DNA from 3 places in the Alteromonas sp. ABH2_165 genome. Region 2 is predicted to be linked to each of the others. Evidence: predicted binding sites of a transcription regulator. Region 2 holds the regulator's gene; each other region holds the start of a gene.
What was found. Region 2 encodes LexA, which represses DNA repair genes until DNA is damaged. Its sites were predicted from a motif close to TACTGTATNNNNATACAGTA; they were not measured.
Positions count from the first base shown of each region.

Region 1 (2,276 bases), on a different contig from region 2:
AACAGGATTCATCATGGCTAAATCAATTATTCATACCGACAATGCGCCTCAGGCAATCGGTACTTACAGTCAGGCAGTTAAAGCGGGTACCACTGTGTACCTTTCTGGTCAGATCCCTCTAGTACCTGAAACCATGGAAATCATTTCTGATGATTTCGCTGAGCAGGCCACACAGGTTTTTGAAAACGTAAAAGCGGTTTGTGAAGCGGCTGGCGGAACAATTAACGATATGGTTAAGGTAAACATCTTCCTGCCTGACCTGTCTCATTTTGCTACTGTTAACGAGATCATGGCGAAGTACTTTAACAAGCCTTATCCTGCTCGCGCAGCCATTGGCGTTAAAGAACTGCCTAAAGGTTCTCAAATCGAAATCGACGGCATTATGGAATTGCCGGAGTGATTTAAATTGCGTTGAGCCTGCGCATCACGCATTTTTAAGCCGCGTTTAACGCGGCTTTGTCTTTTAGCTTCCTCGATAAACGCAAGCTTTTTGATTATTTACTGATAAATTGAAATAAAAAAAGGCCCGAGAGGGTCTTTTTAACTTCAACTAATCAGGAGATTATCATGCGCTCTGTTTCTTTTATTGTACTACTGCTCTGTAGTAGTGTTTTTCACGTTTTTGCGGCGCCCGCGCCAAGCGCGTCGGAGGTACGACCGCTGCTTGAAGGGATGTCTGTGCCCGATGTAAAGGTGACCGATACCGACGGTTCGCCGTTCAGTTTAAAAGCACTATTGATGCAAAAGCCCTCCGTGGTGGTGTTTTATCGCGGCGGTTGGTGTCCCTACTGCAGCGCGCAATTGGCAGGTCTGAAAGACATTGAAAAGCCTTTGACCAAAGCGGGCTATCAAATTCTGGCGGTATCGCCTCAGTCGCTAGCGCAACTGAACGAGCAAAAGCTCGAGGAAACGTTTGCAGCACGGTTATTGTCTGACGCTTCGCTGTCGGCACTGAATGGATTTGGGATTAGCTATTACGTCGATGCCGAAACAGCTAAGAAGTACGATAGCTACAACATCGCGCTTACCAACGACAGTTCAGGTAAACCAGTACTTCCTGCGCCCGCAGTATTTATCGTCGATAAGCAGGGAGTCGTGCAGTTCAGCTATGTAAACCCCGACTACAAGGTGCGTCCTTCACCAAAGCTTATTCTGGCAGCCGCTGAAGCGCTGGTAGAGTAACTCGTCTCGTAGAATTTACTGGCCCTGAATACAGGTTTGACACTGTTGCAGGGCCAGCCTCTCGCAAACCGACTGTGAATGCCTTACACTGGGCCTATATACAGTTAATTTCTTTAAACATCATGCAGTCACTCGCTCATACACCGGTCACTGATCTGAAAAAGGTTGGCGCCAAGGTGGCTGAGAAATTGTCAAAAATTGGTCTCAATACGGTGCAAGACGTGCTGTTTCATTTGCCGTCCCGCTACGAAGATCGCACTCAGGTTTACGAAATCGAAGACTGTAAACCGTTCACGCATGTCAGCATTCAGGGTGAAGTGAAATCTGCCGACATCCAGTACGGCAAGAAACGTATGTTTGTGGTGAAAGTTTCAGACGGAACGGGCACAATCACTTTACGTTTTTTCCATTTCGGTGCTGTTCAGCGCACCATGATGACACCGGGGAATGAAGTTCGTTGCTTCGGTGAAATCCGCACGGGTAAGTGGGGGCTGGAAATGATGCACCCCGAATTCTCGTTAATTGGCGAAGACGACGATGACGTAGAAGAAACCCTGACGCCGGTGTATCCCACCACCGAAGGCGTTAAACAACTCACCTTAAGAAATCTTACCGAACAATCGTTGGCATTGCTGGAAAAGGGCGGCTTAACGGATTTGTTGCCAGACGGCATGTATGAAGGGCAGGTGACGCTGGCCGATGCCCTTCGTCTTGTGCATCGTCCACCACCGGATGTGTCATTGGAGATGATGGAAGAAGGTTTGCACCCGGCACAAAAGAGATTGATTCTAGAGGAGTTGTTGGCACACCACCTCAGCGTGTTGAAGGTTCGCCAGCAAGCCCAAGCCCAACCCGGCATACCTATCAACATAAATCATGACTTAATTGGGAAGTTGCTGGATAGTTTGCCATTTTCGCCCACAGGCGCGCAGCAACGGGTAGTGGCCGACATTCAAAAAGACATGAGTCAACCTTACCCAATGATGCGTTTGGTGCAGGGCGATGTGGGTTCAGGCAAAACATTGGTGGCGGCTTTGGCTGCGTTGTCAGCCATCGGTGCGGGTTACCAGGTTGCGCTAATGGCCCCTACTGAG
Region 1 covers NZ_JBSWWF010000007.1:11,165-13,440, reverse strand. The annotation lists gene ACXAFQ_RS14150 (RidA family protein) at 14-400, shown strand; gene ACXAFQ_RS14145 (peroxiredoxin-like family protein) at 568-1,182, shown strand; gene recG (ATP-dependent DNA helicase RecG) at 1,305-2,276, shown strand, end outside.
Region 1: the regulator LexA is predicted to act here: its motif matches at 1,269-1,288, upstream of recG (ATP-dependent DNA helicase RecG).

Region 2 (2,276 bases):
ATGCCGATGTAGAAAATCGCGTCGCCATGACACCGCACCACAAGGTTCGCATCGGCAGTGTATCCAAGCTCATCGCAACGGCAGCAATGATGCGGCTGTATGACGAAGGTAAAATTGATTTAGATGCACCGGTAACCGACTATGTCGCTGATTGGCCGAAAGACAAGCCAGTCATTACCTTACGTCAGTTAGCCTCTCATACAGCCGGTATTCGCCATTACAAAGAAGGCGCGAATGAGTTTTTGCTCAATGAAACCTACCCAGATATTAACAGCGCCCTCGCCATGTTTAAGGATGATCCGCTGGAATTCTCACCAGGTACCGATTTCAGCTATTCCACATTCGCCTGGACGTTAGTCAGTGCTGCAATGGAAGGCGCTGATGGCAATCGGGATTTTCGTCAGATTATCGAACAGGAAGTGTTTGCGCCTTTATCGCTAAAAGAAACTGTATTTGATGATCAGTTCACAATTATCGAAAACCGCGCCCGGCCCTATACAACCGAAGAAGGCACTTTGATTAACGCTCCCCAAACCGACCACAGCTACAAGTGGGCAGGTGGCGGTTTTATTGCCTCGCCATCTGACATTGTGCGCTTTGCAGTGGCTCACGTAGCCAGTGATTATTTGGCTGCAGAAACAACGAAATCCATGTTTACCCGGGCAACGTTAAATAACGGGGACGAAGTGGGCTACGGCATTGGCTGGAAAGTTGGCTTTGGCGATTATCGAGAACGGGAAGCGTATAAAGCTAACGTGGAAGCACTTAAGTTAATGGACGACATTCCCACCGCGGTGATGCATTCAGGCGGCAGCATGGGTGGTATTACCATGACGATTCTGTGTCGTGAACACAACACAGCAGTGACTGTAGTGAAGAATGTGAGTGGCGAAAAAAATGCTGACGTTTTTATGCTGGCACTAAAAACACTGCACTATGCTCACACCAGTTATTAAGTTAGGGCAAATCCTTCACTAGCGCTTCGTTAAGGGCACCATATTGATAAAAGAAAAAGGCGATGCTCACTTCAGTGCATCGCCTTTCTTATTCTATAAAATCTATTTTGTTTGGTACGGTGCCCGGCGCTTACATCCAGTCGGCGTTTCTGATCACACCAACGGCTAAACCTTCAATATTGAAAGGCTCTGACGCCAAATCTACCTTAATCGTGTTGAATTCGTCGTTTTCAGCATGCAGCCATACTTCTCGGCCACGTTTTTCAAGACGTTTCACGGTTACGTCTTCATCAACACGTGCAACCACAACCTGCCCATTGTGAACATCTGTAGTACGGTGCACTGCGAGAAGATCGCCATCTAAAATACCGATATCTTTCATACTCATGCCGTTTACGCGCAGCAGAAAATCTGCACGGGGGTGGAACAAGTCAGGATCGACCTTGTAGTGCATTTCCACATGTTCCTGGGCCAGAATTGGCTCACCGGCAGCAACCCGCCCAATTAACGGTAAACCGGCATCTTCCTCGTTTTCACCTTCCAGAGGAATATTCAGTTTAATACCCCGGGAGGTACCCGCCAGGATTTCGATTACCCCTTTTCGTGCCAGTGCTTTTAAGTGCTCTTCCGCCGCATTGGCCGATTTAAAACCCAGTTGCCTGGCGATTTCGGCACGCGTTGGCGGCATACCGGTTTCCAGCATGGTGGTTTTAATGAGTTCGAGAACTTCCGTTTGTCTTGGGGTAAGTGGACGCATAAACAGCCCTGTTTTTCTATACAGTTCCTGTGAGTATATACAGTTATGCAAGATTGACAAGTGATCAACGTTGATTGATTGCGGTTTTTTCCTCAGCTGTATTTACCATTTCCTGGTGACATTGATGGGTAATCGGATAAAACCAGAGCACGGCAACGCCAAGGACACAGCCGATAGCGGCAATAATGGCAATGCTATCGACAAAGAATTCTGCATTTCCTGCAGTTTGCAACGCAGACCATTCCAGTACCCCCGCTATCACCGCGAATGACAGTCCATCACTCACCCGCATCACCAGGTGGAAAGCGCCAAAGGTTAGCGTAGGGTTCACTACCCCCGTTTCTCGCAAACCATATTCGATAGTGTCGGGTAGCGCGGACCATATCAACACCATGAGCCCCCCGGCAAAAATGCCACACGAGAAGAACGCCAAACACAGGAAAGGTAGCGACCGGGGCGTAAACACCATGAATATGAGTAACACCGCAATCAGACCCACTAAGCCAAGAATCATGGCGTGATGCTTTTCTATCAGGTACGACAGCTTTACGAAGCCGGGCAAT
Region 2 covers NZ_JBSWWF010000002.1:139,852-142,127, reverse strand. The annotation lists gene ACXAFQ_RS05205 (serine hydrolase domain-containing protein) at 1-956, shown strand, start outside; gene lexA (transcriptional repressor LexA) at 1,087-1,713, opposite strand; gene ACXAFQ_RS05195 (MFS transporter) at 1,778-2,276, opposite strand, start outside.

Region 3 (2,276 bases), on a different contig from region 2:
GCCCTTTGCTGGTAGCGGGATCGCCTATCTGTTCACAAATAGCCACCGACTCGCCCATTTTTACCAGTCGAGCAAGATAAGCTTCAACCGCATGATAAGGCACACCCGCCATAGGAATGGGTTCGCCACCGGATTTGCCTCTCGCGGTCAGCGAAATATCCAGCAAATGCGCCGCCTTCTTGGCATCGTCATAGAAGAGTTCATAAAAGTCCCCCATCCGGTAGAACAGTAGAATATTTGGATGTTGTGCTTTTATGGCCAGATACTGGCGCATCATCGGCGTATGTGATTCCAAGAAAACCTCTTTGTTATTTTGATATTGCTTGAGTGAGAAGGCGCTATGGCCGGAGTACGGACCCAGTTGACTGGGAAGGCGCGCGGACGGATTACGAGGACTGCATTTGAAACCGTCTGCCGCAGGGATGCGGCAGCCGAGGCCCCAGGGATGGGTTTACGCCGTGTTTCAAATGCAGTTCCGTCGTCCGTCCAGAAGCGCCTTCTCCTTCTCTATTTAGCCAACTTTCTGTCTTTACCAGCGGCTAAATGTGTAAAATGGTACAACGGAATTAATTCATTGGTGAGTATTATTAGTATGAGTACGGATTTTTCAACTGTTTGTGCGAACAGTCCACTTGAAGAATGCGTTTCTGCACTGGGCAACCTGTTGCGCGAGCGGGGCCTGACGGTTTCTTGTGCAGAATCCTGCACAGGTGGTGGTATCGCTTATGCGTTCACTTCCGTGTCTGGCAGTTCTGACTGGTTTCATCAGTCCTGGGTGACCTATTCCAATGAAGCGAAGCAATCACTGTTGAGCGTGAAAGCTGACACCCTTGAACAGTTTGGCGCTGTTTCAGAGCCAACAGTGTCTGAAATGGTGCAAGGCGTGGTTGCGAACAGCGGTGCCGAAACAGGGATTTCTGTCAGTGGTATTGCCGGTCCTGGCGGTGGTTCTGCTGAAAAGCCAGTGGGAACGGTATGGTTTGGCTTTTTGGTGAACGGTACTGTGTTTACTGAAAAGCAGCTGTTTTCTGGCGACAGAACTTCGGTACGCGAAAAAGCGATTCGCTTTGCGATTACAACTCTGTACCAACGACTGGTTGCTGAATAATCCTGTCTCTGCCAGACTAAACATCAAATTGCACTTGACTGTATGCTTATACAGTATAGAATGCAATCAACATTCGAAATAACGATCCGTGAATGTAAGCACTGAAATGTGCAGGCAGGTCAGTATAAAGACATCGGAATCAAAAATGATTACCGCGCCGCTGGCAGTAACACTGCATCACGGGCATCCATTATCTTGGGGATAATAACGTGGACGACAACAAATCAAAAGCTCTTTCCGCCGCCTTAGGCCAGATTGAAAAGCAATTCGGTAAAGGCGCGATCATGCGTCTGGGCGATAACCAGGCACACGATATTGAAGCCATTTCTACCGGATCGCTGAGCATTGATATTGCGCTCGGTATAGGCGGTCTGCCTTGTGGCCGTGTTGTTGAAATCTACGGGCCGGAATCATCAGGTAAAACCACACTGACCCTGCAGGTTATTGCAGAAGCGCAGAAAAAAGGTAAAACCTGTGCCTTCGTTGATGCTGAGCACGCATTAGACCCTATCTATGCCGGTAAGCTTGGCGTAAACATTGATGATCTGCTGGTATCTCAGCCTGATACCGGTGAACAGGCGCTTGAAATTTGTGACATGCTGGTACGCTCTGGCGCAGTAGATGTGGTGATTGTTGACTCAGTAGCCGCACTAACGCCGAAAGCGGAAATCGAAGGTGAGATGGGTGACTCTCACGTTGGTCTGCAGGCGCGTCTGATGTCTCAGGCACTGCGTAAACTGACTGCCAATATTAAGAAATCCAACACGCTTTGTATCTTCATCAACCAGATCCGTATGAAGATTGGTGTGATGTTCGGTAACCCTGAAACCACTACCGGTGGTAACGCACTGAAATTTTATGCATCAGTTCGTCTGGATATCCGTCGTATCGGTGCGGTGAAAGAAGGCGACGAGGTTGTGGGTAACGAAACCCGGGTGAAGGTTGTGAAGAACAAGGTCGCACCGCCGTTCAAACAGGCTGAGTTCATGATCCGCTACGGCGAAGGGATCAGTAAAGAAGCTGAGCTTATCGATCTGGGCGTGAAGCAGAAGTTTGTAGACAAAGCCGGAGCCTGGTACAGCTACAATGGCGATCGTATCGGTCAGGGTAAAGCGAACGTAATGAATTTCCTGAAAGAGAATCCGGATATCGCCAACGAGATCGAAGC
Region 3 covers NZ_JBSWWF010000001.1:197,195-199,470, forward strand. The annotation lists gene mutS (DNA mismatch repair protein MutS) at 1-277, opposite strand, end outside; gene ACXAFQ_RS00755 (CinA family protein) at 593-1,108, shown strand; gene recA (recombinase RecA) at 1,318-2,276, shown strand, end outside.
Region 3: the regulator LexA is predicted to act here: its motif matches at 1,145-1,164, upstream of recA (recombinase RecA).